Regions from separate parts of the Paraclostridium dentum genome, predicted to be linked through region 3. Evidence: a T-box and tRNA genes for the amino acid it is inferred to sense, from the RefSeq annotation. Region 3 holds a T-box; the other regions hold tRNA genes.

Region 1 (9,865 bases), 1.1 Mb from region 3:
TCCTGACCCCTTGCGTGCAAGGCAAGTGCTCTCCCAGCTGAGCTACACCCCCATATTCGCTTTTTCGACAAAAATATATTACCATTTTAATATAATTTCGTCAATATTTTTTGAAATTTTTCCAAAAAAAAATTGAAAAACTCTCAAAATTAAACAGTAGGTAATTACTCCTTAGAAAGGAGGTGATCCAGCCGCACCTTCCGATACGGCTACCTTGTTACGACTTCACCCCAGTCATTGGTTTCACCTTCGACGGCCGCTTCCTAAAAGGTTAGCTAACCGGCTTCGGGCGCCCCCAACTTCCATGGTGTGACGGGCGGTGTGTACAAGACCCGGGAACGCATTCACCGCAGCATTCTGATCTGCGATTACTAGTAACTCCAGCTTCATGTAGGCGAGTTTCAGCCTACAATCCGAACTGAGAATGGCTTTAAGGGATTAGCTCCACCTCGCGGCTTGGCAACCCTCTGTACCACCCATTGTAGCACGTGTGTAGCCCTAAGCATAAGGGGCATGATGATTTGACGTCATCCCCACCTTCCTCCGAGTTATCCTCGGCAGTCCCTCTAGAGTGCCCAACTTAATGCTGGCAACTAAAGGCAAGGGTTGCGCTCGTTGCGGGACTTAACCCAACATCTCACGACACGAGCTGACGACAACCATGCACCACCTGTCACCACTGTCCCCGAAGGGAAATCTCCGATTAGGGAGAGGTCAGTGGGATGTCAAGCTTAGGTAAGGTTCTTCGCGTTGCTTCGAATTAAACCACATGCTCCGCTACTTGTGCGGGTCCCCGTCAATTCCTTTGAGTTTCACTCTTGCGAGCGTACTTCCCAGGCGGAGTACTTAATGCGTTAGCTGCGGCACCGAGGGGGGTAACCCCCGACACCTAGTACTCATCGTTTACGGCGTGGACTACCAGGGTATCTAATCCTGTTTGCTCCCCACGCTTTCGTGCCTCAGTGTCAGTTACAGTCCAGAGAGCCGCCTTCGCTACTGGTATTCCTCCTAATATCTACGCATTTCACCGCTACACTAGGAATTCTACTCTCCTCTCCTGCACTCAAGTTCTCTAGTTTCAAAAGCTTACTACGGTTGAGCCGTAGCCTTTCACTTCTGACTTAAAAAACCACCTACGCACCCTTTACGCCCAGTAATTCCGGATAACGCTAGCCCCCTACGTATTACCGCGGCTGCTGGCACGTAGTTAGCCGGGGCTTCCTCCTCAAGTACCGTCATTATCTTCCTTGAGGACAGAGCTTTACGACCCGAAGGCCTTCATCGCTCACGCGGCGTTGCTGCATCAGGCTTTCGCCCATTGTGCAATATTCCCCACTGCTGCCTCCCGTAGGAGTCTGGACCGTGTCTCAGTTCCAGTGTGGCCGATCACCCTCTCAGGTCGGCTACTGATCGTTGCCTTGGTAAGCCATTACCTTACCAACTAGCTAATCAGACGCGGGTCCATCCTGTACCGCCGGAGCTTTGATACAAAAGCCATGCGACTTTCATATATTATCCCGTATTAGTATACCTTTCGGTATGTTATCCGTGTGTACAGGGCAGGTTACCCACGCGTTACTCACCCGTCCGCCGCTCTCTCCGAAGAGATCGCTCGACTTGCATGTGTTAGGCACGCCGCCAGCGTTCATCCTGAGCCAGGATCAAACTCTCAAATATAATTTAAAAAGTTGTCCATCGCTCAGCTAATCATTATCTGAATATCTGGCTTGGTTGTTTGTGTTTAATTCTTTTAAAAAGAATTTATATAATTAACCTACTGTTTAATTTTCAAAGTTCTTAAATATGTTTAAGTATATTTCTTAGATGGTAGCGGTAACAGGAGTCGAACCTGTGACCTTTCGGGTATGAACCGAACGCTCTAGCCAACTAAGCTATACCGCCACAGTTATATAAATGGTGCCCAGAGGCGGAATCGAACCACCGACACGGGGATTTTCAGTCCCCTGCTCTACCGACTGAGCTATCTGGGCATTTCTGGTGGGCCTAGCTGGACTCGAACCAGCGACCTCACGCTTATCAGGCGTGCGCTCTAACCACCTGAGCTATAGGCCCCCAATTGGTCGAGGTGGAGGGACTCGAACCCCCGGCCCCATGGTCCCAAACCACGTGCGCTACCAAACTGCGCTACACCTCGATATAATCTTATTTATATAATTGTTTTAGTGGCAGGGGTGGAGGGACTCGAACCCCCGGCGCACGGTTTTGGAGACCGACGCTCTACCAACTGAGCTACACCCCTATGCATTTTTTGGTGGACCTTCAGGGACTCGAACCCCGGACCTACCGGTTATGAGCCGGGCGCTCTAACCAACTGAGCTAAAGGTCCACTTTATTGGTCGAGGTGGAGGGACTCGAACCCCCGGCCCCATGGTCCCAAACCACGTGCGCTACCAAACTGCGCTACACCTCGACAATCACTGGCGGAGAAGGAGGGATTCGAACCCTCGCACCGGTTAACCCAGCCTAATCCCTTAGCAGGGGATCCTCTTGAGCCACTTGAGTACTTCTCCATATTAATTTGGCGGAGAGGGTGGGATTCGAACCCACGGCCCCTTTCGGAGTCACTGGTTTTCAAGACCAGCTCCTTAAACCACTCGGACACCTCTCCATTGGTGATCCATCCGCGACTCGAACGCGGGACACCCTGATTAAAAGTCAGGTGCTCTACCGACTGAGCTAATGGATCATTTTATTTACTTGGCAGGGGATGCAGGACTCGAACCTACGCATGTAGCAGTCAAAGTGCTATGCCTTACCGACTTGGCGAATCCCCTATGAATGTGGTGAGCGCACAGGGATTCGAACCCCGGACACACGCCTTAGAAGGGCGTTGCTCTATCCAGCTGAGCTATGCACCCACATTATATGTTATTCTGGAGCGGGTGAAGGGGATCGAACCCTCACAGCCGGCTTGGAAGGCCGGAACTCTACCATTGAGCTACACCCGCATATTTAATTGGTGGAGGATGGTGGATTCGAACCACCGAAATCGTCGATAACAGATTTACAGTCTGCCCCCTTTGGCCGCTCGGGAAATCCTCCACGTTGGAGCTAGTGATAGGAATCGAACCTACAACCTGCTGATTACAAGTCAGCTGCTCTACCGTTGAGCCACACTAGCATATTGGCGGGAATAACAGGACTCGAACCTGTGACCCATTGATTAACAGTCAATTGCTCTACCAACTGAGCCATATTCCCGCGTATTTAATTATTTTGGCGACCTGGAAGGGACTCGAACCCTCGACCTCCAGCGTGACAGGCTGGCATTCTAACCAGCTGAACTACCAGGCCGCAATTGGTGGGACTAACAGGGCTCGAACCTGTGACCCCCTGCTTGTAAGGCAGGTGCTCTCCCAGCTGAGCTATAGTCCCATGTGTTTATTCTGGAGCGGGTGAAGGGGATCGAACCCTCACAGCCGGCTTGGAAGGCCGGAACTCTACCATTGAGCTACACCCGCATATTTAATTGGTGACCCATAGGGGAATCGAACCCCTGTTACCGCCGTGAAAGGGCGGTGTCTTGACCGCTTGACCAATGGGCCTTATATAATTTTAATGGTTGCGGAGGCAAGACTCGAACTTGCGACCTTCGGGTTATGAGCCCGACGAGCTGCCAACTGCTCCACCCCGCGATGTTTTATTAAAATGGTGCCGAAGACCGGAATCGAACCGGTACGAGAGGTAAGTCCCGCAGGATTTTAAGTCCTGTGCGTCTGCCAGTTCCGCCACTTCGGCACATCACCTAGCTACGTCCTACTCTCCCAGGCAGCTTCCCACCAAGTACCATCGGCGCTAAAGAGCTTAACTTCTGTGTTCGGAATGGGAACAGGTGTATCCTCTTTGCTATAATAACTAGATTATGTTGTTCTGTTTTGAACAAGTATTATATTAACATTTTAATTAAAAAATGTCAATATATTTTTTTAAAGATATTTAAGTAAAGTAATATCCTAGAGTTAGCACCCTGAAAACTGAATAACATTTATTAAGATTAAATAATCTTGGTCAAGTCCTCGATCTATTAGTATCGGTAAGCTACATACATTGCTGCACTTACACCTCCGACCTATCAACCAGGTAGTCTTCCTGGGATCTTACCCTTACGGTGGGAAATCTTATCTTGAAGTTGGCTTCGCGCTTAGATGCTTTCAGCGCTTATCCATTCCGTACATAGCTACCCAGCCATGCCCTTGGCAGAACAACTGGTACACCAGAGGTACGTCCATCCCGGTCCTCTCGTACTAAGGACAGGTCTCCTCAAATTTCCTACGCCTGCGACGGATAGGGACCGAACTGTCTCACGACGTTCTGAACCCAGCTCGCGTACCACTTTAATGGGCGAACAGCCCAACCCTTGGGACCTACTACAGCCCCAGGATGTGATGAGCCGACATCGAGGTGCCAAACCTCCCCGTCGATGTGGACTCTTGGGGGAGATAAGCCTGTTATCCCCAGGGTAGCTTTTATCCGTTGAGCGATGGCCCTTCCATGCGGAACCACCGGATCACTAAGTCCGACTTTCGTCCTTGCTCGACCTGTATGTCTTGCAATCAAGCTCTCTTCTGCCTTTACACTCTACGCACGATTTCCGACCGTGCTGAGAGAACCTTTGAGCGCCTCCGTTACTCTTTGGGAGGCGACCGCCCCAGTCAAACTGCCCACCTGACAGTGTCCCAATACCTGATTCAAGGTATCTGGTTAGAATCTCAGTACTACAAGGGTGGTATCCCAAGGATGGCTCCACCGAGACTGGCGTCCCGATTTCATAGCCTCCCACCTATCCTGTACATGTAGCACCAAAATTCAATGTCAAGCTACAGTAAAGCTCCATGGGGTCTTTCCGTCCTGTCGCAGGTACCCGGCATCTTCACCGGGATTACAATTTCACCGAGTCTGTTGTTGAGACAGTGCCCAAATCGTTACGCCTTTCGTGCGGGTCGGAACTTACCCGACAAGGAATTTCGCTACCTTAGGACCGTTATAGTTACGGCCGCCGTTTACTGGGGCTTAAGTTCACTGCTTCGGATAAATCCTAACAGATCCCCTTAACCTTCCAGCACCGGGCAGGCGTCAGCTCCTATACATCGTCTTGCGACTTAGCAGAAACCTGTGTTTTTGGTAAACAGTCGCTTGGGCCTATTCTCTGCGGCCACCTCGGGCGTTAACCCTAACGTGGCACCCCTTCTCCCTAAGTTACGGGGTCATTTTGCCGAGTTCCTTAACAACAGTTCTCTCGCTGGCCTTAGGATACTCTCCTCACCCACCTGTGTCGGTTTGCGGTACGGGCACCTTTAATCTCGATAGAAACTTTTCTCGACAGTGTGAAATCAGCTACTTCGCTACTTAATTTCGCTCCCCATCGTACCCCAGCATTATCATGGCGGATTTGCCTGCCTTGACTGCCTCAGTACTTAGCCACACATAACCAACAGTGTGGTTAGCTTATCCTACTGTGTCATTCCATCTCTCAAACGATTATCGGTGGTACAGGAATCTCAACCTGTTGTCCATCACCTACGCCTTTCGGCCTCGGCTTAGGTCCCGACTAACCCAGGGCGGACGAACCTTCCCCTGGAAACCTTGGGTTTACGGCCCGTGGGATTCTCACCCACGTCTCGCTACTCATGCCAACATTCTCACTCCTATACTGTCCACACGTCCTTACGGTCATGCTTCAGCCTGCATAGGAAGCTCCCCTACCTATCATAAATGATATCGTAGCTTCGGTAGTAAGTTTTAGCCCCGGTAATCTTCGGCGCAGGATCACTCGACCAGTGAGCTATTACGCACTCTTTAAATGAGTGGCTGCTTCTAAGCCAACATCCTGGTTGTCTATGCAATCCCACATCCTTTACCACTTAACTTACATTTAGGGACCTTAGCTGACGATCTGGGCTGTTGCCCTCTCGACTATGAATCTTATTACCCACAGTCTGACTCCCAAGTATAAAATAACGGCATTCGGAGTTTGATAATCTTCGGTAAGCGCAATGCCCCCTAGGATATTCAGTGCTCTACCTCCGTATTTCTCAACCTTGAGGCTAGCCCTAAAGCTATTTCGGGGAGAACCAGCTATCTCCGAGCTCGATTGGAATTTCACCGCTATCCACAAGTCATCCCCGAGCTTTTCAACGCTCGTGGGTTCGGACCTCCACGAAATTTTACTTTCGCTTCATCCTGCTCATGGATAGGTCGCTCGGTTTCGGGTCTACGACAGCAAACTTAACGCCCATTTAAGACTCGCTTTCACTACGGCTCCATACCTTAAGTACTTAACCTAGCTTACTATCGTAACTCGTTGGCCCGTTCTACAAAAAGTACGCGGTCACACATATAAAGTGCTTCCACAGCTTGTAAGCGCAGGGTTTCAGGTTCTATTTCACTCCCCTCCCGGGGTTCTTTTCACCTTTCCCTCACGGTACTATGCGCTATCGGTCACTAAGTAGTATTTAGCCTTGGAGGATGGTCCCTCCTGCTTCCCACAGGGTTTCACGTGTCCCGTGGTACTCTGGATCACATCTAAAGTCTTCTCGTTTCAACTACGTGGCTATTACACTTTATAGCGGAGCTTTCCAACTCTCTTCGTTTACGATACCTCTTTGTTGATGATGTGTCCGCAACCCCAGCGAAGAAAACTTCACTGGTTTGGGCTATTCCGCGTTCGCTCGCCGCTACTTACGGAATCGAATTTCTTTCTTTTCCTCCGGGTACTTAGATGTTTCAGTTCCCCGGGTTCCCCTCACTAAGCTATGTATTCACTTAATGATACTTAGACATTACTCTAAGTGAGTTTCCTCATTCGGAAATCTTCGGATCAAAGTTTACGTGCAACTCCCCGAAGCTTATCGCAGCTTATCGCGTCCTTCATCGGCTCTTAGTGCCAAGGCATCCGCCCTGCGCCCTTAATAACTTGACCAGTTATTAAAAGTGTTATTTTTTAAAGAGTTTTCTTCTCTTATATTGGTTTATTTAATCATCACTAAATGTTATGCAGTTTTCAAAGTACTAAAGTACAATTAAGTACTAATTTTGAGAACAATAAGCTCTCAAAATTAAACAGTAGGCAATTACTCCTTAGAAAGGAGGTGATCCAGCCGCACCTTCCGATACGGCTACCTTGTTACGACTTCACCCCAGTCATTGGTTTCACCTTCGACGGCCGCTTCCTAAAAGGTTAGCTAACCGGCTTCGGGCGCCCCCAACTTCCATGGTGTGACGGGCGGTGTGTACAAGACCCGGGAACGCATTCACCGCAGCATTCTGATCTGCGATTACTAGTAACTCCAGCTTCATGTAGGCGAGTTTCAGCCTACAATCCGAACTGAGAATGGCTTTAAGGGATTAGCTCCACCTCGCGGCTTGGCAACCCTCTGTACCACCCATTGTAGCACGTGTGTAGCCCTAAGCATAAGGGGCATGATGATTTGACGTCATCCCCACCTTCCTCCGAGTTATCCTCGGCAGTCCCTCTAGAGTGCCCAACTTAATGCTGGCAACTAAAGGCAAGGGTTGCGCTCGTTGCGGGACTTAACCCAACATCTCACGACACGAGCTGACGACAACCATGCACCACCTGTCACCACTGTCCCCGAAGGGAAATCTCCGATTAGGGAGAGGTCAGTGGGATGTCAAGCTTAGGTAAGGTTCTTCGCGTTGCTTCGAATTAAACCACATGCTCCGCTACTTGTGCGGGTCCCCGTCAATTCCTTTGAGTTTCACTCTTGCGAGCGTACTTCCCAGGCGGAGTACTTAATGCGTTAGCTGCGGCACCGAGGGGGGTAACCCCCGACACCTAGTACTCATCGTTTACGGCGTGGACTACCAGGGTATCTAATCCTGTTTGCTCCCCACGCTTTCGTGCCTCAGTGTCAGTTACAGTCCAGAGAGCCGCCTTCGCTACTGGTATTCCTCCTAATATCTACGCATTTCACCGCTACACTAGGAATTCTACTCTCCTCTCCTGCACTCAAGTTCTCTAGTTTCAAAAGCTTACTACGGTTGAGCCGTAGCCTTTCACTTCTGACTTAAAAAACCACCTACGCACCCTTTACGCCCAGTAATTCCGGATAACGCTAGCCCCCTACGTATTACCGCGGCTGCTGGCACGTAGTTAGCCGGGGCTTCCTCCTCAAGTACCGTCATTATCTTCCTTGAGGACAGAGCTTTACGACCCGAAGGCCTTCATCGCTCACGCGGCGTTGCTGCATCAGGCTTTCGCCCATTGTGCAATATTCCCCACTGCTGCCTCCCGTAGGAGTCTGGACCGTGTCTCAGTTCCAGTGTGGCCGATCACCCTCTCAGGTCGGCTACTGATCGTTGCCTTGGTAAGCCATTACCTTACCAACTAGCTAATCAGACGCGGGTCCATCCTGTACCGCCGGAGCTTTGATACAAAAGCCATGCGACTTTCATATATTATCCCGTATTAGTATACCTTTCGGTATGTTATCCGTGTGTACAGGGCAGGTTACCCACGCGTTACTCACCCGTCCGCCGCTCTCTCCGAAGAGATCGCTCGACTTGCATGTGTTAGGCACGCCGCCAGCGTTCATCCTGAGCCAGGATCAAACTCTCAAATATAATTTAAAAAGTTGTCCATCGCTCAGCTAATCATTATCTGAATATCTGGCTTGGTTGTTTGTGTTTAATTCTTTAAAAAAGAATTTTTATAATTAACCTACTGTTTAATTTTCAAAGTTCATTTTTTCTTTTGTGTTTCGTCCGTTTCTTAAGGACAAGTAATACTATATCACCTTTATTAAACACCGTCAACACTTTTTATAATTTTTTTTAAATTATTTTGCAATTTTTTCTTGATAATATTCTCTATTTCTTTTAACCCTAGTATTTGCAACCCTCTTACCTTTAGTATTCGCATTAATTTTTTTAGATTTAATACTATTAAAATCTCTTATAATTTCTGAACTTATATGAATCATAACTTGTACAACTAATCCCATAACAGATAAAAGACACATCCAATTAATTAAATTTTTCATATCAAATCCCCCTAATTTTTTATTAATACTTACTTCTAAATTTTTATTCCATTTTCCTTTATATACTTTTCATCATTACTTCTCATTTTCTAATATTATCTTTCAGTTTTTTTCAGCATTTAATATTTGTTCTCAAAATTATATATCAGTATTAATTTTTTACTGTTGAATTAAACATAAAAAAACCTTTCTAAAATATTATTTAGAAAGGTTCTAATCTATTATTTACTCTTCTATTTCATCTGCAGAGTTTTCTTTTATAGGTTTCATTGTAGGGAATAATATAACGTCTCTTATAGATGGAGCATTTGTTAATAACATAATAACTCTATCTATTCCTATTCCTAGACCACCTGTTGGAGGTAGACCTACTTCTAGTGCATTTACAAAATCTTCATCCATATCACAAGCTTCATCGTCACCTAATTCTTTCTTTCTTAATTGATCCATAAATCTTCCTTTTTGATCTATAGGGTCATTAAGTTCAGAGAAAGCATTTGCTAACTCCCACTTATTAGCGAAAGCTTCAAATCTATCTGTTCTTCTAGGATCTTCTACGTTTCTCTTAGCAAGCGGAGAAACTTCTACTGGATGATGAGTTATAAATGTAGGTTGAACTAACTTATCTTCACCAAATTCTTCAAATAAAGCGTTGATAACTTCTCCTCTTCTCATACCAGGAGTTATTTCTATACCTTTTTCTTTAGCTATTTCTAATGCTTCTTCATCAGTATCTATAGTAGAGAAGTCTACTCCAGCATACTCTTTTACACATTCTTCCATAGTCATTCTTCTCCATGGAGGTGTAAAGTCTATTTCTGTTCCTTGATAATCTATTTTCA
Region 2 (9,865 bases), 1.2 Mb from region 3:
ATTAATTATTTATATATTTAATTCTACAAGAGGATAAATTTTCCTCCTATAAAAACTAAATTTTACAAAATTCCATATTTTTTACTACTCTAAATATACTTCTTAAGGTTTTTTTATATATTAAAATTGCAAATAAAATTTAGTTTTAAATACATTTATTTATTAATATTATCGTCGAATAAAAAGTTTTTAATCAATATATTTAATTTTTATTTTTTAAATTATATATTCTAAAAAAACTATAATTATACCTATAACTATAATTTCCAAAAAATAAAAAAAGATTACGCGGCTACGTCCTACTCTCCCAGGCAGCTTCCCACCAAGTACCATCGGCGCTAAAGAGCTTAACTTCTGTGTTCGGAATGGGAACAGGTGTATCCTCTTTGCTGTAATAACCACATAATCTTTATTTGGAGCGGGTGAAGGGGATCGAACCCTCACAGCCGGCTTGGAAGGCCGGAACTCTACCATTGAGCTACACCCGCATATATTTTGAGTTAGTACTCTAAAAACTGAATAACATTTATTAAGATTAAATAATCTTGGTCAAGTCCTCGATCTATTAGTATCGGTAAGCTACATACATTGCTGCACTTACACCTCCGACCTATCAACCAGGTAGTCTTCCTGGGATCTTACCCTTACGGTGGGAAATCTTATCTTGAAGTTGGCTTCGCGCTTAGATGCTTTCAGCGCTTATCCATTCCGTACATAGCTACCCAGCCATGCCCTTGGCAGAACAACTGGTACACCAGAGGTACGTCCATCCCGGTCCTCTCGTACTAAGGACAGGTCTCCTCAAATTTCCTACGCCTGCGACGGATAGGGACCGAACTGTCTCACGACGTTCTGAACCCAGCTCGCGTACCACTTTAATGGGCGAACAGCCCAACCCTTGGGACCTACTACAGCCCCAGGATGTGATGAGCCGACATCGAGGTGCCAAACCTCCCCGTCGATGTGGACTCTTGGGGGAGATAAGCCTGTTATCCCCAGGGTAGCTTTTATCCGTTGAGCGATGGCCCTTCCATGCGGAACCACCGGATCACTAAGTCCGACTTTCGTCCTTGCTCGACCTGTATGTCTTGCAATCAAGCTCTCTTCTGCCTTTACACTCTACGCACGATTTCCGACCGTGCTGAGAGAACCTTTGAGCGCCTCCGTTACTCTTTGGGAGGCGACCGCCCCAGTCAAACTGCCCACCTGACAGTGTCCCAATACCTGATTCAAGGTATCTGGTTAGAATCTCAGTACTACAAGGGTGGTATCCCAAGGATGGCTCCACCGAGACTGGCGTCCCGATTTCATAGCCTCCCACCTATCCTGTACATGTAGCACCAAAATTCAATGTCAAGCTACAGTAAAGCTCCATGGGGTCTTTCCGTCCTGTCGCAGGTACCCGGCATCTTCACCGGGATTACAATTTCACCGAGTCTGTTGTTGAGACAGTGCCCAAATCGTTACGCCTTTCGTGCGGGTCGGAACTTACCCGACAAGGAATTTCGCTACCTTAGGACCGTTATAGTTACGGCCGCCGTTTACTGGGGCTTAAGTTCACTGCTTCGGATAAATCCTAACAGATCCCCTTAACCTTCCAGCACCGGGCAGGCGTCAGCTCCTATACATCGTCTTGCGACTTAGCAGAAACCTGTGTTTTTGGTAAACAGTCGCTTGGGCCTATTCTCTGCGGCCACCTCGGGCGTTAACCCTAACGTGGCACCCCTTCTCCCTAAGTTACGGGGTCATTTTGCCGAGTTCCTTAACAACAGTTCTCTCGCTGGCCTTAGGATACTCTCCTCACCCACCTGTGTCGGTTTGCGGTACGGGCACCTTTAATCTCGATAGAAACTTTTCTCGACAGTGTGAAATCAGCTACTTCGCTACTTAATTTCGCTCCCCATCGTACCCCAGCATTATCATGGCGGATTTGCCTGCCTTGACTGCCTCAGTACTTAGCCACACATAACCAACAGTGTGGTTAGCTTATCCTACTGTGTCATTCCATCTCTCAAACGATTATCGGTGGTACAGGAATCTCAACCTGTTGTCCATCACCTACGCCTTTCGGCCTCGGCTTAGGTCCCGACTAACCCAGGGCGGACGAACCTTCCCCTGGAAACCTTGGGTTTACGGCCCGTGGGATTCTCACCCACGTCTCGCTACTCATGCCAACATTCTCACTCCTATACTGTCCACACGTCCTTACGGTCATGCTTCAGCCTGCATAGGAAGCTCCCCTACCTATCATAAATGATATCGTAGCTTCGGTAGTAAGTTTTAGCCCCGGTAATCTTCGGCGCAGGATCACTCGACCAGTGAGCTATTACGCACTCTTTAAATGAGTGGCTGCTTCTAAGCCAACATCCTGGTTGTCTATGCAATCCCACATCCTTTACCACTTAACTTACATTTAGGGACCTTAGCTGACGATCTGGGCTGTTGCCCTCTCGACTATGAATCTTATTACCCACAGTCTGACTCCCAAGTATAAAATAACGGCATTCGGAGTTTGATAATCTTCGGTAAGCGCAATGCCCCCTAGGATATTCAGTGCTCTACCTCCGTATTTCTCAACCTTGAGGCTAGCCCTAAAGCTATTTCGGGGAGAACCAGCTATCTCCGAGCTCGATTGGAATTTCACCGCTATCCACAAGTCATCCCCGAGCTTTTCAACGCTCGTGGGTTCGGACCTCCACGAAATTTTACTTTCGCTTCATCCTGCTCATGGATAGGTCGCTCGGTTTCGGGTCTACGACAGCAAACTTAACGCCCATTTAAGACTCGCTTTCACTACGGCTCCATACCTTAAGTACTTAACCTAGCTTACTATCGTAACTCGTTGGCCCGTTCTACAAAAAGTACGCGGTCACACATATAAAGTGCTTCCACAGCTTGTAAGCGCAGGGTTTCAGGTTCTATTTCACTCCCCTCCCGGGGTTCTTTTCACCTTTCCCTCACGGTACTATGCGCTATCGGTCACTAAGTAGTATTTAGCCTTGGAGGATGGTCCCTCCTGCTTCCCACAGGGTTTCACGTGTCCCGTGGTACTCTGGATCACATCTAAAGTCTTCTCTTTTCAACTACGTGGCTATTACACTTTATAGCGGAGCTTTCCAACTCTCTTCGTTTACGATACCTCTTTGTTGATGATGTGTCCGCAACCCCAGCGAAGAAAACTTCACTGGTTTGGGCTATTCCGCGTTCGCTCGCCGCTACTTACGGAATCGAATTTCTTTCTTTTCCTCCGGGTACTTAGATGTTTCAGTTCCCCGGGTTCCCCTCACTAAGCTATGTATTCACTTAATGATACTTAGACATTACTCTAAGTGAGTTTCCTCATTCGGAAATCTTCGGATCAAAGTTTACGTGCAACTCCCCGAAGCTTATCGCAGCTTATCGCGTCCTTCATCGGCTCTTAGTGCCAAGGCATCCGCCCTGCGCCCTTAATAACTTGACCAGTTATTAAAAGTGTTATTTTTTAAAGAGTTTTCTTCTCTTATAATTGGTTTATTTAATCATCACTAAATGTTATGCAGTTTTCAAAGTACTAATTTTGAGAACAATAAGCTCTCAAAATTAAACAGTAGGTAATTACTCCTTAGAAAGGAGGTGATCCAGCCGCACCTTCCGATACGGCTACCTTGTTACGACTTCACCCCAGTCATTGGTTTCACCTTCGACGGCCGCTTCCTAAAAGGTTAGCTAACCGGCTTCGGGCGCCCCCAACTTCCATGGTGTGACGGGCGGTGTGTACAAGACCCGGGAACGCATTCACCGCAGCATTCTGATCTGCGATTACTAGTAACTCCAGCTTCATGTAGGCGAGTTTCAGCCTACAATCCGAACTGAGAATGGCTTTAAGGGATTAGCTCCACCTCGCGGCTTGGCAACCCTCTGTACCACCCATTGTAGCACGTGTGTAGCCCTAAGCATAAGGGGCATGATGATTTGACGTCATCCCCACCTTCCTCCGAGTTATCCTCGGCAGTCCCTCTAGAGTGCCCAACTTAATGCTGGCAACTAAAGGCAAGGGTTGCGCTCGTTGCGGGACTTAACCCAACATCTCACGACACGAGCTGACGACAACCATGCACCACCTGTCACCACTGTCCCCGAAGGGAAATCTCCGATTAGGGAGAGGTCAGTGGGATGTCAAGCTTAGGTAAGGTTCTTCGCGTTGCTTCGAATTAAACCACATGCTCCGCTACTTGTGCGGGTCCCCGTCAATTCCTTTGAGTTTCACTCTTGCGAGCGTACTTCCCAGGCGGAGTACTTAATGCGTTAGCTGCGGCACCGAGGGGGGTAACCCCCGACACCTAGTACTCATCGTTTACGGCGTGGACTACCAGGGTATCTAATCCTGTTTGCTCCCCACGCTTTCGTGCCTCAGTGTCAGTTACAGTCCAGAGAGCCGCCTTCGCTACTGGTATTCCTCCTAATATCTACGCATTTCACCGCTACACTAGGAATTCTACTCTCCTCTCCTGCACTCAAGTTCTCTAGTTTCAAAAGCTTACTACGGTTGAGCCGTAGCCTTTCACTTCTGACTTAAAAAACCACCTACGCACCCTTTACGCCCAGTAATTCCGGATAACGCTAGCCCCCTACGTATTACCGCGGCTGCTGGCACGTAGTTAGCCGGGGCTTCCTCCTCAAGTACCGTCATTATCTTCCTTGAGGACAGAGCTTTACGACCCGAAGGCCTTCATCGCTCACGCGGCGTTGCTGCATCAGGCTTTCGCCCATTGTGCAATATTCCCCACTGCTGCCTCCCGTAGGAGTCTGGACCGTGTCTCAGTTCCAGTGTGGCCGATCACCCTCTCAGGTCGGCTACTGATCGTTGCCTTGGTAAGCCATTACCTTACCAACTAGCTAATCAGACGCGGGTCCATCCTGTACCGCCGGAGCTTTGATACAAAAGCCATGCGACTTTCATATATTATCCCGTATTAGTATACCTTTCGGTATGTTATCCGTGTGTACAGGGCAGGTTACCCACGCGTTACTCACCCGTCCGCCGCTCTCTCCGAAGAGATCGCTCGACTTGCATGTGTTAGGCACGCCGCCAGCGTTCATCCTGAGCCAGGATCAAACTCTCAAATATAATTTAAAAAGTTGTCCATCGCTCAGCTAATCATTATCTGAATATCTGGCTTGGTTGTTTGTGTTTAATTCTTAAAAAAAGAATTTTTATAATTAACCTACTGTTTAATTTTCAAAGTTCATTTTTATTTTGCCCTTTTCTTAAGGACAAGTAATACTATACCATCTTAATTTAACATCGTCAACACTTTTTTAAAATTTAATTTTATTTTTTTATTATTTTTGAGTTTTATGTTGAAATTTACACATAATACAGTGTTTTTAATATTATATTATTTAAATAAAAATAACATAATATTATAATTAAAGTAGTCATTTAAAATCATAGACCACTTTAATTATTAAATTTATGAATTAATCAACTTGACTTAATAATCTTTTAGTTATATCTCTTAGTTTCATTTCTCCAACTTCTTCATGAGTTATTGCCACAACAGCTTTTATTCTATCTTCTGAATTATCCCACTTATATGATCTAACATTAAGAATAGCTCCTTCTGGCATTAATTCTTCTAAATCTACACCGATTTCATCTGCTAAAGTCATATATTCATCAAATAAATCTTCTGTTTCCATTTCACTTAATTCATATTCTTCTTTTATTATTTCATTTAACTCTTCAATATCTACACTAATTTGGAATGCAATAATATCTTCTCTTTTAGATCCTTTGCTTAAATCTTTATCCACTCTAAATGGACTTTCATTCTCTATTAATGATTTAATTTCTTCACTATCTACAATTTCATTACCGAATAATATGTACATATATAATTCTCCTCATCCTGTGTTAATTATTTAGCCAATGATTCAATTAAACACTCTTCCAAAGAATTTTTAATTCCTTTTTCTTTTGCAACCCTTATTAAATATGAGTATTTTGATTTTTTAGCTTCTAAATCATATATAGCTACATCAACTAACTCAGGGTCATTTACAAATTGAAAAAAATTCTCCGCATGTTTAATTTCTAATTGTGCTGCCTTTATTTCTTTTATAATTTTTTTATTCTCTATATCATATTTTAAAGTTTTTTTTCTAGGCATAAAAATTCCTCCAACAAATTTATTATTTACCTAGAATCTTGCCAAAAATAACTTTAGATATACCTATCTATGTCTTTTTAATGTATATATTACATCTTTAATCTTATTTTGACAATAGATAAAGCTTTCCTAAAATTAGCAATAAAAAAACATCTAATTTATTCAAATTAGATGTTTTACACTGGTGGGATTAACAGGGCTCGAACCTGTGACCCCCTGCTTGTAAGGCAGGTGCTCTCCCAGCTGAGCTATAATCCCGTATATTTATTTATGGTGCGCCCAAAGGGACTCGAACCCCTAACCTTCTGATTCGTAGTCAGACACTCTATCCAGTTGAGCTATAGGCGCATTATTATATTGGAGGCGACACCCAGATTCGAACTGGGGATCAAGGAGTTGCAGTCCACTGCCTTACCACTTGGCTATGTCGCCATTTTTCAATATATAAAAAAATGGTGATCCATCCGCGACTCGAACGCGGGACACCCTGATTAAAAGTCAGGTGCTCTACCGACTGAGCTAATGGATCAACTTTTATGGGGTGGATAATGAGAGTCGAACTCACGACCTCCAGAGCCACAATCTGGCGCTCTAACCAACTGAGCTATACCCACCATAATTGGTCGAGGTGGAGGGACTCGAACCCCCGGCCCCATGGTCCCAAACCACGTGCGCTACCAAACTGCGCTACACCTCGAAGTAATTCTTAAAATGATAAAAGTGGTGGACCTTCAGGGACTCGAACCCCGGACCTACCGGTTATGAGCCGGGCGCTCTAACCAACTGAGCTAAAGGTCCACTTTGTATTGGTAGCGGTAACAGGAGTCGAACCTGTGACCTTTCGGGTATGAACCGAACGCTCTAGCCAACTAAGCTATACCGCCACATATTTTGGTGCCCAGAGGCGGAATCGAACCACCGACACGGGGATTTTCAGTCCCCTGCTCTACCGACTGAGCTATCTGGGCATTTGGCGGAGAGGGTGGGATTCGAACCCACGGCCCCTTTCGGAGTCACTGGTTTTCAAGACCAGCTCCTTAAACCACTCGGACACCTCTCCATTGGTGATCCATCCGCGACTCGAACGCGGGACACCCTGATTAAAAGTCAGGTGCTCTACCGACTGAGCTAATGGATCATTTTATTTACTTGGCAGGGGATGCAGGACTCGAACCTACGCATGTAGCAGTCAAAGTGCTATGCCTTACCGACTTGGCGAATCCCCTATGAATGTGGTGAGCGCACAGGGATTCGAACCCCGGACACACGCCTTAGAAGGGCGTTGCTCTATCCAGCTGAGCTATGCACCCACATTATTTTATTTGGAGCGGGAAACGAGATTCGAACTCGCGACTTCAACCTTGGCAAGGTTGCGCTCTACCACTGAACTATTCCCGCATAGTACAATTGGTGCGGATGAAGGGAGTCGAACCCCCACGCCATAGGCGCCAGATCCTAAGTCTGGTGCGTCTGCCAATTCCGCCACATCCGCGCAAATTATTAAGTTGGTGGAGGATGGTGGATTCGAACCACCGAAGTCACTGACAACAGATTTACAGTCTGCCCCCTTTGGCCGCTCGGGAAATCCTCCACGTTGGAGCTAGTGATAGGAATCGAACCTACAACCTGCTGATTACAAGTCAGCTGCTCTACCGTTGAGCCACACTAGCGTATTGGCGGGAATAACAGGACTCGAACCTGTGACCCATTGATTAACAGTCAATTGCTCTACCAACTGAGCCATATTCCCACATTATTAGTTTATTTATTTTTAATTAAGTTGGCGGGAATAACAGGACTCGAACCTGTGACCCATTGATTAACAGTCAATTGCTCTACCAACTGAGCCATATTCCCGCGTATTTAATTATTTTGGCGACCTGGAAGGGACTCGAACCCTCGACCTCCAGCGTGACAGGCTGGCATTCTAACCAGCTGAACTACCAGGCCGCAATTGGTGGGACTAACAGGGCTCGAACCTGTGACCCCCTGCTTGTAAGGCAGGTGCTCTCCCAGCTGAGCTATAGTCCCATATTTATTCTGGAGCGGGTGAAGGGGATCGAACCCTCACAGCCGGCTTGGAAGGCCGGAACTCTACCATTGAGCTACACCCGCATATTTAATTGGTGACCCATAGGGGAATCGAACCCCTGTTACCGCCGTGAAAGGGCGGTGTCTTGACCGCTTGACCAATGGGCCTTATATAATTTTAATGGTTGCGGAGGCAAGACTCGAACTTGCGACCTTCGGGTTATGAGCCCGACGAGCTGCCAACTGCTCCACCCCGCGATGTTTTATTATAATGGTGCCGAAGACCGGAATCGAACCGGTACGAGAGGTAAGTCCCGCAGGATTTTAAGTCCTGTGCGTCTGCCAGTTCCGCCACTTCGGCATTCAATTTTTTTATGGAGGCGACACCCAGATTCGAACTGGGGATCAAGGAGTTGCAGTCCACTGCCTTACCACTTGGCTATGTCGCCTTACTGGGGTGGATAATGAGAGTCGAACTCACGACCTCCAGAGCCACAATCTGGCGCTCTAACCAACTGAGCTATACCCACCATATATTGGTCGAGGTGAAGGGACTCGAACCCCCGGCCCCATGGTCCCAAACCATGTGCGCTACCAAACTGCGCTACACCTCGATATCTAACTAAATAATATTTTAAACAAAAAATGGTGGACCTTCAGGGACTCGAACCCCGGACCTACCGGTTATGAGCCGGGCGCTCTAACCAACTGAGCTAAAGGTCCACATTTGTTTTTATATTGGTAGCGGTAACAGGAGTCGAACCTGTGACCTTTCGGGTATGAACCGAACGCTCTAGCCAACTAAGCTATACCGCCACATATTTTGGTGCCCAGAGGCGGAATCGAACCACCGACACGGGGATTTTCAGTCCCCTGCTCTACCGACTGAGCTATCTGGGCATTTGGCGGAGAGGGTGGGATTCGAACCCACGGCCCCTTTCGGAGTCACTGGTTTTCAAGACCAGCTCCTTAAACCACTCGGACACCTCTCCATTGGTGATCCATCCGCGACTCGAACGCGGGACACCCTGATTAAAAGTCAGGTGCTCTACCGACTGAGCTAATGGATCATTTTATTTACTTGGCAGGGGATGCAGGACTCGAACCTACGCATGTAGCAGTCAAAGTGCTATGCCTTACCGACTTGGCGAATCCCCTATGAATGTGGTGAGCGCACAGGGATTCGAACCCCGGACACACGCCTTAGAAGGGCGTTGCTCTATCCAGCTGAGCTATGCACCCACATTATTTAAATTTGGTGCGGATGAAGGGAGTCGAACCCCCACGCCATAGGCGCCAGATCCTAAGTCTGGTGCGTCTGCCAATTCCGCCACATCCGCGCAAATTATTAAGTTGGTGGAGGATGGTGGATTCGAACCACCGAAGTCACTGACAACAGATTTACAGTCTGCCCCCTTTGGCCGCTCGGGAAATCCTCCACGTTGGAGCTAGTGATAGGAATCGAACCTACAACCTGCTGATTACAAGTCAGCTGCTCTACCGTTGAGCCACACTAGCATATTGGCGGGAATAACAGGACTCGAACCTGTGACCCATTGATTAACAGTCAATTGCTCTACCAACTGAGCCATATTCCCACATATTTGATTATTTTGGCGACCTGGAAGGGACTCGAACCCTCGACCTCCAGCGTGACAGGCTGGCATTCTAACCAGCTGAAC
Region 3 (9,865 bases):
TATTGTACAAATATCGTCACTTATTATAGGGTTATTAAATTCGCCATTCATTTTTTGTATATCTGAAATTACCCTACCTATATATTCATGACCTACTTCTATTTTAAATTTATAAAAAGGCTCTAATATTTCATTTTCAACTTGTTCTAGACCTTGCCTTAATGCTCTTAAAGTAGCTTGTCTAAAGTCACCTCCACTAGTATGTTTGTTATGAGCTCTTCCAGTAATCAAAGTAACTTCAATATCTGTTATAGGATAACCACCTAAAACTCCATTATGTTCTTTTTCAAATATATGTGTTTTAACTAGGTTTTGATGCCCTTGATTTAAATTATCTGGATGTGCAATGCTTTTAAAGTTAATTCCACTATTTCGCATTCCAGGTTCTATAATTAATTGTACTTCAGCATAATGACCTAATGGCTCGAAATGCCCATATCCTATTGTTTTTTCTTTTACAGTTTCTTTATATAATATTTCACTTTTCCCAAAATCAATATTTAAACCAAATCTACTTTTTAAAATTTCCTTTAAAACCTCTAATTGAATTTCCCCCATTATATTTACTTGTATTTGTTTTAAACTTTCATTCCATACTATATTCAAAGAAGGTTCTTCATTCTGTAAAATTTGGAAAATACTCAAAACTTCTTTTACATTTAAACTTTTATCAAACATAACTTTTGAAGTTAATGTAGGTACCATATCTAATTCACAATCGACTTCATAAAAATCACTTGAAAAATTTTTATACAAAGCAGCTCCTGGATTTGCATTGCTTAAACCCTCAACTCCAAAAATTTGACCTGCTTCAACTTCATTAATACTTTCAAACTTATTAGAATTATATATTCTAATGCTATTAATTTTTTCAGTATGTATATCACCATCTACAATATATGAAATTTCATCTTTTACTTTCATTTTACCTCTAATAGCTTTTACATACGTTATTCTCTTTCTACTCTCATCATACTTTACTTTATAAACTTTCCCTATAAAATCTTCATCATTTTTGTATTCCGTATAAGTTAATAAATCAAGCTTTTCTAAAAATTCCTGTATTCCTATATCATGAAGGGCAGAACCTCTCAATATAGGGTATATCTCACACTTTTTTATTTTTTCTTTCAACTTATATATCCATATTTTTTCATCATAATCATTATTTAAATATCTTTCAATTAGTTCTTCATCACTTTCAGCTATAAATTCAATTAACTCTTCACTTAATGTTATATCGCTTCCGTCTATCTTTAATTTATCACTTAAATCCACAGCATTTTCAGTTAGTTTTGATTTAATATCGCTTAATAAAAGTTCTGCATCAATACCACTTCTATCAATTTTATTTATAAATAAAAAAATAGGAACTCTATGTTTTTTTAATAGCCTAAATACAGTTTTAGTGTGTACTTGAACTTTTTCTACAGCACTTATTATTACAACTGCATAATCCATTATCCTTATAGACCTTTCCATCTCTGGTGAAAAATCTATATGACCTGGAGTATCTATCAAATTATAACTTGATCCATTAAAATAAAATTTTCCTTGTTCAGAAAATATAGTTATACCTCTTTGTTTTTCTATTTCATGATTATCTAAAAAAGTGTTTTTATCATCTACTCTTCCTCTATTTTTAATTGATTTTGTGTGATATAAAACTTGCTCACAAAATGTAGTTTTACCTGCATCTACATGAGCTACTACTCCTATAGTTTTTTTCATTTATTCCTCCTAAGAACAATAATTTTTATATTAAAGTAAAAAAGGCTCTTCAAAAATATTTTTATAACTATTTTGAAGTAGCCTTTTTAAATAAATTATTTTATTTTTGATGAAATACATTTACCTCCGCATTCTAAACAAATACAATCAGGTTCTTTATTCTGTGTAATTTGTATAGATACAGATCTACATTTATCACATTTTAATTTATAAACGCTACCACTTTTTAAAAGTGGATCAACTAAGCTTTCTTGATTTTCACTCATTTTACCCCAACTCCCAAAATATATTTTACTTTTCTAACTATAGCATATTTCTATATATCTCTCTATAAGAAAACAAACATATATTTTAAAAATCATCTACAATTATTATTTATTGCTTGTTATTGTTAAAATTATCTATTAATTTCATTATCTGGTTTTACATCCTCTGGATTACGTTGTTCTACATAGACTTTTACATCCGGTTGACCAGTTCTTGCTTTAAACCATTTTTCAATATTCTCTGTATTATTTGCTAAGTTTTCATCACTGCTATATAGCTCAAGTGCAGGAATTTCTTTAGATTTATCTTTTTCTCCAATTAAATATCCTACATATACTTCATTTACTTGAGGATATATAGCCTTTAACTCTTTTGCAATTTCACTTGTACCCATTTCAGATTCCTTAATTTGTTTTTCTACTTCATTTTTATTTTTAGACTGGTCATCTATTATAAAATCACTACTTTTATTTTTAATTTCATTTATGTATTTATCAATATCTGAAATTTTACTTTCATCTTGCTTTACAACTAATTTTTTATTTTCAAATCCATAATTACTTAAACTTTGTTGTAATTCTTTTAAATGCTTACTAGAGATTCTTTCCCCTACTACAACTAATGTAATCGTATCATTTTTTTCGCTTATTTTTTTACTTACAACATATTGATTGCCTAATTCTTCTCTTATAAATTTATCTAAATTACTTTCATCTAGAGTTTCTTTTATCATACTAACAGCAGAGAACATACTTGGTATTATAACAATTATTGATGCTATAATTATAAATTTTTTAACTTTTCTTTCTTTTGTATCACATATGTTTATTCTTGTTGGAATATTCAATGCTTTTGTAACTATTACAGTGGCTATTGTTATAAAAAATCCATTTATAAAAAACAAATACCCTGCTCCAAAAAACATTCCATATTGTTTTGTAGCTAGCCCATATCCAGCTGTACAAAGTGGCGGCATAAGGGCAGTTGCTATTGCAACTCCAGGTATAACATTGCTAGCTTTATTACGAGTTATACCTATCATACCTGCTATCCCCCCCACAAAAGCTATTATAACATCCCAAATAGTAGGACTAGTTCTTGATAATATTTCACTTCCGGCTGTTATTATTGGCGTAATTGAAAAATAAAGTGTAGATGTTACTATACTTATTACAATTGAAATTATTAAAATTTTGAAAGCTTCTCTTAAAAGCTTCACATTATATGTACCTACACCATATCCTATTCCTATAATTGAACCCATTAATGGAGATATTAACATTGCCCCTATAATAACTGCAGTCGCATTCATATTTAGTCCAACAGATGCTATTATTATTGCACAAATTAAGATTATAAAATTTGCTCCATGAACATTCATTCCCTCTAATATATTTTCATGTATTTCTTCATGAGTAGCTTGATTTCTTGTAAATTCATATATGAATTTCTCTTTATTTATTTTCATTTATTTGCCTCCTACAAAGTATATATATAATTATGTCACTTAACCTCGTTTTTAATTTACTACAATAGGAAAATTTATACAAGTTTATGCATTAATGTTGTAATTTTTAGTAAATAGTTATATAAATAAAAAACCTTGTTAATACTAGTAGTCGGAGGTAATTTAATGGAAGAATTTATAAATTTTTTAGATAGTAATTTATACCTTAACGGTTTTAAAATGATTGAACTAAGTGGTAATAAAATTCTTATATTTAAATCTTTTAGTAAGTATTCTAAATGTATTTATATAGATATTGTCGATGATATAATACAAGTAAAAATAGATAAAATTTTCGATGTCTATGGATTTTACAATGGAATTGAACGTTTAATGATTCCTAAAAATTATTTTAACGATATGAAAAGTTCATTAAACTATATTCAAAAAAATTGCAGATAAAAAAGACCTCTAAATTAAGAGGTCTTTTTCTTTATTATTATAATATTATAATTCCTTATTTTAAACATGCTATACCTAAAACACTAGGTCCTGAGTGGCATGAAACACAAGCTCCTATTCTGAAAGGATATACATTTCTTGGCTCTAACTCTTCTTTTACTTTTTCCATAAATTTCTTATGTTCGTTTACATCATCACCATATCCAACATAGACATCTTTGTCTGAGAAATCTTCACCAATTTCTGATCTAAGTTGTTCTATTAATGAAGGTATTATTTTCTTGCTACCTCTTACTTGAGTCTTTTGCTTAACTAAACCATCTTCTATTTTTAATATTGGTTTTATATTAAGTAAAGTTCCTATAGCAGCTTTAGTTCCTGATATTCTTCCACCTTTTTGTAAGTAGTCTAATGAATCAACAGAGAAAAATACATTTACCTTTTCCTTTTCTTCTTCTAATTTATTCATTATTTGTTCTATATCATATCCTTCAGTTGCCATTTTAGCAGCTTCACCTATTAAAATTCCACCGCCTATAGAAAGTCCATATGTATCAAATATATAAACCTCTCCCTCAATATCATTTTTAGCTATCATAGCTGATTGATATGTTCCAGATGCAGCAGATGAACCCGCTAAGTATAAAACTTTCTTACCTTCATTTATGTACTTTTCAAAAGTTTCTTTAAATGTAGCATATGTAATTTGAGATGTAGATGGTATATTCTCACTACTTCTTAGTAATTTGTAAAATTCATCTTCACCTATGTCTACTCCTGCTTTATACTCTTTTCCTTCAAATATTATAGTTGTTGGCAGTACCTCTATATCATATTTTTTCATTATATTCTCGGGTACATCATTCATTGTATCACATAGTATTTTTATATTACTCATTATATAAACTCCCTTTGTAAAAAGTAACTTAATTTCATTCTAAAATAATTATACATGTATATGAGTTTAATATCAAACTTTATTAATGTTTTAATATGTATTATTTTAAACTATTAACTTACTAAATTAACATAAATTATAAAAAACTTCTAGACTTTTTGATTTTAAAAAGTCTAGAAGTTTTAAATAAATATTTAAATTATTATTTTAAACATATTTTAATAAATTTTTTCTTTCCTACTTGCACTATCATAGTATCATTTATGTTTATATTCTTTATATCATCTAGTTTCTCATTATTAACTTTAACCCCGCCTTGTGTTATAAGTCTTCTAACTTCACTTTTACTGCTTACTAATTTACTTTTAACTAACTCATCTATCAAATCAAATTCAGATTTTAATACTTCTATAGTTTTTATATCATTAGGTATTTGACCTTTTTGGAAAACTTCTTTAAATCTATTTTCAGCCTCAATAGCTTTTTCTTCTTCATGGTATAGTTTAACTATTTCTTTAGCTAGGTTCATTTTTATATCTCTAGGATTTACTCTATTTTCTTCTAGGTCTAACTTAATCTTATCTACTATATCAGGATGAATGTCTGTTACTAATTCAAAGTATTTTATTATAAGTTCATCAGGTATAGTCATAGCTTTTTCATACATTATATTAGCTTGTTCATCTATTCCAATGTAATTTCCTAAACTTTTACTCATTTTATCTTTACCATCTAATCCTTCAAGTAGTGGCATAAATATAGTTACTTGAGGTTCTTGATTAAATTCTTTTTGTAACGATCTTCCCATTAATACATTAAATCTTTGATCAGTTCCTCCTAATTCTATATCCGCTTTTATCTCAACTGAATCAAATCCTTGCATTAGAGGGTAGAAAAATTCATGTAGAGATATTGGAGTTTGACTTTCATATCTTTTTTTAAAGTCTTCTCTTTCAAGCATTCTAGCTACTGTAGTAGTAGCGGCTAAACTTATAGCTTCCTCAAAACTTAACTTTGATAACCACTTACTATTAAAAACAATTTCTGTTTTTTCTTTATCTAGCACTTTTAAAATTTGTTCTTCATACGTCTTAGCATTTTCTAATACTTGCTCTGTACTAAGAGCCTTTCTAGCCTTAGATTTTCCTGTAGGATCTCCTATTTTACCTGTAAAATCTCCTATAATTATAATTACTTTATGACCTAGGTCCTGTAACTGTTTCATCTTTCTCAGTACAACAGTGTGTCCTAAGTGTATATCCGGTGCACTAGGGTCTAATCCTAGTTTAACCACCATAGGTTTATTTTCTTTTTGAGATTTTTCTAATTTATTTTTAAGGTCTTCTATTCCTATTATTTCATCTACACCTTTAGATATTATTCTTATTTGTTCATCTATGCTTTTCATAATTAATCCTCCTTAAAATTTTATATAAATTAATTTTTAAGGATGGGAGCTTAAATATTATACGGCGCCAATACAATAAAAAAACTCCCGTCCTTATAAAAAGGACGAGAGTATTACTCACGTGTTACCACCTTAATTCATCATTATCTCGCAATAATGACCTCTTCAAGTACGCCAACTTATTGGGATACTCTAGCACTATAACGTGTGCAAAATCCGGCAACTGCCTACTGGTTGTTATCTTTCGGAGTGCAGCTCAGAGATGTATTCAAGCTAAATTATCTTTTGCCCCTCTCACCAACCGGGTACTCTCTGTAAAGATTATATTAACCTTACTCTTTCTCGTCAAAGCTTTTTTTATAATTACTTATTTTTATAATATGACTTTTTAATATATTTTGTCAATACTTTTTAAAAATATTCATAATTATTGAAATTTATAAATTTAATAATCATCATACTTATCCCAGTCTTCTTCTTGTTTCTCTTTTTTTCTTTCTATAACCTTTAGGATAAGTAATATTATACTTCCAACTATGATAGATACATATGCACATATGACTATCATTCCTATAAAATATAACAATTTATTTGTCTTCCTCTATAACTACAGCAGTTCCATAAGCCAGCATCTCTGCTGCTCCTTGCATAACTGCTGCTGATGTTAATCTAAATCCTATTATAGCATTAGCTCCTTTGTTTTCTGCATCTTCAACCATTCTTCCTATAGCTACTTTTCTAGCTTCTTCTAGCATTTCATCATATCCTTTTAACTCACCACCAACTATTTGCTTAAAACTTGCTCCAATATCTTTTCCTATATGTTTTGCCCTTATTGTACTTCCTTTAACTAATCCAACAACTTCTATAATTTTTTTCCCTGGAACATTTTCAATTGTTAATACCTGCATATCAATACCTCCTTTTAGTTACCACTAACTTATATATATTATATTTTTTACTTCATACATTAATTCTAGCATATTATGGAAACGTCAATATTTATAATGTTTTTTTATAAAACAGAGCTACTCCATTTCGAAGTAGCTCTAATCTATTATTTACTAATTTCCTTTTCTTCTTTTTAATTTAGATTTTCTTTTCTGAGTTCTTTAACTAATGCAATGCATGCTAATATCATTATAAATATAAATGGAAATGCAGCAATTAGAGATGAAGTCTGAAGTGCATTTAGACCTCCCGTTAATAAAAGTACTACCGCTAAAAACGATTGTAACAGACCTAACATTATTTTTTTTCTGTTACTTGGATTTAAATCTCCCTGTGATGTAAACATTCCTAAAACAAATGTGGCTGAATTTGCTGATGTTATAAAGAATGTAATTAGAAGTATTATTGTTATAATAGATATTATAAACCCAAAGTTATAATTACTAAGTACTGAAAAAAATGCAGTAGATACATCTGATGCTATATTTTCAATTGCTGGAAGTCCTAATCCTTTTCCAAAAGATAGATTAATTCCTAGGTTCCCAAATATTGCAAAGAATATAAAAGATGCAATTGCTGGAGCTCCCATAACCCCAACTATAAATTCTCTTATAGTTCTTCCTTTAGAAATCCTTGCTATAAAAGTTCCAACAAAAGGAGCCCAAGCTATCCACCATGCCCAATAAAATACCGTCCACTTATTTGTCCAAGTATTGTCTGCATATGCGCCTATTGCTAAACTATCTGATAATATATTTTGGGCATAGCTTCCTAGTGAATTTGTAAAACTATTTATTATTTCTAATGTAGGCCCTACTAAAAAGGCTGCAGAAGTTACTATAAGCGCTAGTATTAAATTTAAGTCGGATACTTTTTTTATTCCTTTGTCTACACCAGACACAGCTGTAGCTATAAATACAAAAGTTGTTATAGCAATTATAATTATTTGAGTAATAGCGTTATTAGGCACATTAAACAGATAACTAAGTCCACTATTTATTTGCATAGTTCCAAGTCCTAAAGATGTGGCTATACCTGCTATAGTTGCAAATACAGCAAGCACATCTATTGTTATTCCTATCCATCCATTTATCTTTTTTCCTATTACAGGTTCTAATATTGAACTTATCAACCCTGATTTTCCTTTCCTAAACTGAAAGTACGCAAGAGACAATCCAATTATACTGTACCCTGCCCAAGGGTGTATTCCCCAATGAAGAAATGATGATTTTATTGCAAAATCAGCAGCTTCTATGCTTCCAGGTGCTATGTTGCCTTTTGGTGAAACAAAATGAGATAATGGTTCTGCTACTCCCCAAAATATTAGACCAATACCCATTCCAGCTCCAAATAGCATTGCAAACCATGAGGAAGTTGAGTACTCTGGTTTAGAATCATCTGGTCCTAATTTTATATTTCCATATTTGCTTAAAGCTAACCATATTGCAAATATTACAAACAATAGCATTGATATTAAATATAACCACCCAAACTTATTCGTTAAAAAACTTAACGTTTCATCCGCAGCCTTTGAAAAGCTTGCACTTGATAATACTGCCCATAAACACATAGGCAATACTATCAATAATGAAATATAAAATACTCTATTATCATCTTTTTTAACTGTATTCTTCATATTTATCCTCCTAATTTTTATTTTTTATGTTGATAAATATTAGTTTTTGAATACAGTTTGTTCTTCTATATCTATAGTTAACGCTTTTAATGCTGTACCTACCATCTTATATCTTAGTTTAAATTGTTCAGCTTTAGATTTTGAAGGATCTCCAAGAGGATATGGTATTGATATTGTAGGTACTATTCTATTTGATCCTACAGTTTTTGCAACAGGTATTAAATTGCACATTTGGACAATTGGAAAACCTGCTTTTTCAAATTCTTTTACCATCGTTGCTCCACAACGAGTACAAGTACCTCATGTAGAAACCATTATGATAGCATCAACTTTAGCTTCTTGTAGATAAGGAATTATTTCATTTGCCATCTTTGCAGCTTCTGCTTGAGTAGTACCAGTCCCAACTGTTGAATAAAAGTATTCATGCAATTTACCTATTACGCCTTCCTTTTCATAAGTTTTAAGAGCATCTATAGGTGTTATTACATCTGGATCATCATCAGCTACAGTTGGATCAAATCCTGCATGTATTGTTTTATAAACGCCACTTTTCAAATCATCAGTGCTTGATATATCATATCTTCCCCATCTAGTAGCTGATGCTGATTGTATTTTATCTGGATTATCAACAGGCACTATTCCACCCGTATTTACTAATGCTATTGTTGCTTTACTTAATTCTTTAATAGCTGGAGCTATTGCCACTTTATCTATTTTAGGTATAGGTAGCTCTGTTTCATAACTTTCATTATTTAATTTCTTTATAATCATTTCAACAGATCTATCAGCTGCCATTTTTTCATCTTCAATCCAAACTTGATGTCTATTTCCTCTTCCGAAATAACCTTCTGTTTGTGAATCTAATATAGTTTCATTTCTTAATATTTTGTTAGATATCTTTGCCATATCAGCTAAATCATGTCTCATTTTACCAGCACTATTTCCGCCCTTTAAAATGTACATATATTTTTTAAACATATCAACCCCTGGATTTTCTTCATGCATTGAAGTAACTACAGGTTTATTTAGTTTCTCTTTTACCGCTTTACATATTTGTCCACATGC

The links. The T-box of region 3 lies ahead of tyrS (tyrosine--tRNA ligase). A T-box ahead of a tRNA ligase gene usually reads a tRNA of that ligase, here a tRNA-Tyr.
Region 1: it encodes a tRNA-Tyr, which carries the amino acid that the T-box ahead of tyrS (tyrosine--tRNA ligase) is inferred to sense. The anticodon was not compared.
Region 2: it encodes a tRNA-Tyr, which carries the amino acid that the T-box ahead of tyrS (tyrosine--tRNA ligase) is inferred to sense. The anticodon was not compared.

The regions. Positions count from the first base shown of each region.
Region 1 is NZ_CP183813.1:2,955,993-2,965,857, forward strand. It holds tRNA gene ACN6I1_RS13760 (tRNA-Ala) at 1-52, opposite strand, end outside; rRNA gene ACN6I1_RS13765 (16S ribosomal RNA) at 176-1,677, opposite strand; tRNA gene ACN6I1_RS13770 (tRNA-Met) at 1,826-1,902, opposite strand; tRNA gene ACN6I1_RS13775 (tRNA-Phe) at 1,916-1,991, opposite strand; tRNA gene ACN6I1_RS13780 (tRNA-Ile) at 1,997-2,073, opposite strand; tRNA gene ACN6I1_RS13785 (tRNA-Pro) at 2,079-2,155, opposite strand; tRNA gene ACN6I1_RS13790 (tRNA-Trp) at 2,185-2,260, opposite strand; tRNA gene ACN6I1_RS13795 (tRNA-Ile) at 2,271-2,347, opposite strand; tRNA gene ACN6I1_RS13800 (tRNA-Pro) at 2,355-2,431, opposite strand; tRNA gene ACN6I1_RS13805 (tRNA-Ser) at 2,440-2,531, opposite strand; tRNA gene ACN6I1_RS13810 (tRNA-Ser) at 2,541-2,629, opposite strand; tRNA gene ACN6I1_RS13815 (tRNA-Lys) at 2,632-2,707, opposite strand; tRNA gene ACN6I1_RS13820 (tRNA-Gln) at 2,720-2,795, opposite strand; tRNA gene ACN6I1_RS13825 (tRNA-Arg) at 2,803-2,879, opposite strand; tRNA gene ACN6I1_RS13830 (tRNA-Gly) at 2,896-2,969, opposite strand; tRNA gene ACN6I1_RS13835 (tRNA-Tyr) at 2,979-3,063, opposite strand; tRNA gene ACN6I1_RS13840 (tRNA-Thr) at 3,068-3,142, opposite strand; tRNA gene ACN6I1_RS13845 (tRNA-Asn) at 3,147-3,222, opposite strand; tRNA gene ACN6I1_RS13850 (tRNA-Asp) at 3,239-3,315, opposite strand; tRNA gene ACN6I1_RS13855 (tRNA-Val) at 3,321-3,396, opposite strand; tRNA gene ACN6I1_RS13860 (tRNA-Gly) at 3,409-3,482, opposite strand; tRNA gene ACN6I1_RS13865 (tRNA-Glu) at 3,492-3,566, opposite strand; tRNA gene ACN6I1_RS13870 (tRNA-Met) at 3,581-3,656, opposite strand; tRNA gene ACN6I1_RS13875 (tRNA-Leu) at 3,671-3,759, opposite strand; rRNA gene rrf (5S ribosomal RNA) at 3,765-3,881, opposite strand; rRNA gene ACN6I1_RS13885 (23S ribosomal RNA) at 4,026-6,940, opposite strand; rRNA gene ACN6I1_RS13890 (16S ribosomal RNA) at 7,103-8,604, opposite strand; gene ACN6I1_RS13895 (hypothetical protein) at 8,820-9,023, opposite strand; gene lysS (lysine--tRNA ligase) at 9,249-9,865, opposite strand, start outside.
Region 2 is NZ_CP183813.1:3,119,710-3,129,574, reverse strand. It holds rRNA gene rrf (5S ribosomal RNA) at 287-403, opposite strand; tRNA gene ACN6I1_RS14940 (tRNA-Gly) at 415-488, opposite strand; rRNA gene ACN6I1_RS14935 (23S ribosomal RNA) at 546-3,460, opposite strand; rRNA gene ACN6I1_RS14930 (16S ribosomal RNA) at 3,606-5,107, opposite strand; gene ACN6I1_RS14925 (hypothetical protein) at 5,461-5,874, opposite strand; gene ACN6I1_RS14920 (DUF2508 family protein) at 5,901-6,152, opposite strand; tRNA gene ACN6I1_RS14915 (tRNA-Val) at 6,335-6,410, opposite strand; tRNA gene ACN6I1_RS14910 (tRNA-Arg) at 6,424-6,500, opposite strand; tRNA gene ACN6I1_RS14905 (tRNA-Cys) at 6,511-6,584, opposite strand; tRNA gene ACN6I1_RS14900 (tRNA-Lys) at 6,606-6,681, opposite strand; tRNA gene ACN6I1_RS14895 (tRNA-His) at 6,690-6,766, opposite strand; tRNA gene ACN6I1_RS14890 (tRNA-Pro) at 6,773-6,849, opposite strand; tRNA gene ACN6I1_RS14885 (tRNA-Ile) at 6,874-6,950, opposite strand; tRNA gene ACN6I1_RS14880 (tRNA-Met) at 6,960-7,036, opposite strand; tRNA gene ACN6I1_RS14875 (tRNA-Phe) at 7,045-7,120, opposite strand; tRNA gene ACN6I1_RS14870 (tRNA-Ser) at 7,124-7,212, opposite strand; tRNA gene ACN6I1_RS14865 (tRNA-Lys) at 7,215-7,290, opposite strand; tRNA gene ACN6I1_RS14860 (tRNA-Gln) at 7,303-7,378, opposite strand; tRNA gene ACN6I1_RS14855 (tRNA-Arg) at 7,386-7,462, opposite strand; tRNA gene ACN6I1_RS14850 (tRNA-Gly) at 7,476-7,550, opposite strand; tRNA gene ACN6I1_RS14845 (tRNA-Leu) at 7,561-7,644, opposite strand; tRNA gene ACN6I1_RS14840 (tRNA-Tyr) at 7,659-7,743, opposite strand; tRNA gene ACN6I1_RS14835 (tRNA-Thr) at 7,748-7,822, opposite strand; tRNA gene ACN6I1_RS14830 (tRNA-Asn) at 7,827-7,902, opposite strand; tRNA gene ACN6I1_RS14825 (tRNA-Asn) at 7,934-8,009, opposite strand; tRNA gene ACN6I1_RS14820 (tRNA-Asp) at 8,026-8,102, opposite strand; tRNA gene ACN6I1_RS14815 (tRNA-Val) at 8,108-8,183, opposite strand; tRNA gene ACN6I1_RS14810 (tRNA-Gly) at 8,194-8,267, opposite strand; tRNA gene ACN6I1_RS14805 (tRNA-Glu) at 8,277-8,351, opposite strand; tRNA gene ACN6I1_RS14800 (tRNA-Met) at 8,366-8,441, opposite strand; tRNA gene ACN6I1_RS14795 (tRNA-Leu) at 8,456-8,544, opposite strand; tRNA gene ACN6I1_RS14790 (tRNA-Cys) at 8,559-8,632, opposite strand; tRNA gene ACN6I1_RS14785 (tRNA-His) at 8,637-8,713, opposite strand; tRNA gene ACN6I1_RS14780 (tRNA-Pro) at 8,721-8,797, opposite strand; tRNA gene ACN6I1_RS14775 (tRNA-Ile) at 8,830-8,906, opposite strand; tRNA gene ACN6I1_RS14770 (tRNA-Met) at 8,923-8,999, opposite strand; tRNA gene ACN6I1_RS14765 (tRNA-Phe) at 9,008-9,083, opposite strand; tRNA gene ACN6I1_RS14760 (tRNA-Ser) at 9,087-9,175, opposite strand; tRNA gene ACN6I1_RS14755 (tRNA-Lys) at 9,178-9,253, opposite strand; tRNA gene ACN6I1_RS14750 (tRNA-Gln) at 9,266-9,341, opposite strand; tRNA gene ACN6I1_RS14745 (tRNA-Arg) at 9,349-9,425, opposite strand; tRNA gene ACN6I1_RS14740 (tRNA-Leu) at 9,440-9,523, opposite strand; tRNA gene ACN6I1_RS14735 (tRNA-Tyr) at 9,538-9,622, opposite strand; tRNA gene ACN6I1_RS14730 (tRNA-Thr) at 9,627-9,701, opposite strand; tRNA gene ACN6I1_RS14725 (tRNA-Asn) at 9,706-9,781, opposite strand; tRNA gene ACN6I1_RS14720 (tRNA-Asp) at 9,798-9,865, opposite strand, start outside.
Region 3 is NZ_CP183813.1:1,885,934-1,895,798, forward strand. It holds gene ACN6I1_RS08595 (GTP-binding protein) at 1-1,731, opposite strand, end outside; gene ACN6I1_RS08600 (hypothetical protein) at 1,827-1,997, opposite strand; gene ACN6I1_RS08605 (DUF389 domain-containing protein) at 2,129-3,466, opposite strand; gene ACN6I1_RS08610 (hypothetical protein) at 3,632-3,907, shown strand; gene ACN6I1_RS08615 (DegV family protein) at 3,963-4,805, opposite strand; gene tyrS (tyrosine--tRNA ligase) at 5,008-6,213, opposite strand; T-box leader at 6,311-6,571, opposite strand; gene ACN6I1_RS08625 (hypothetical protein) at 6,659-6,799, opposite strand; gene ACN6I1_RS08630 (heavy metal-binding domain-containing protein) at 6,801-7,124, opposite strand; gene ACN6I1_RS08635 (glycine betaine uptake BCCT transporter) at 7,298-8,800, opposite strand; gene grdH (betaine reductase selenoprotein B) at 8,840-9,865, opposite strand, start outside.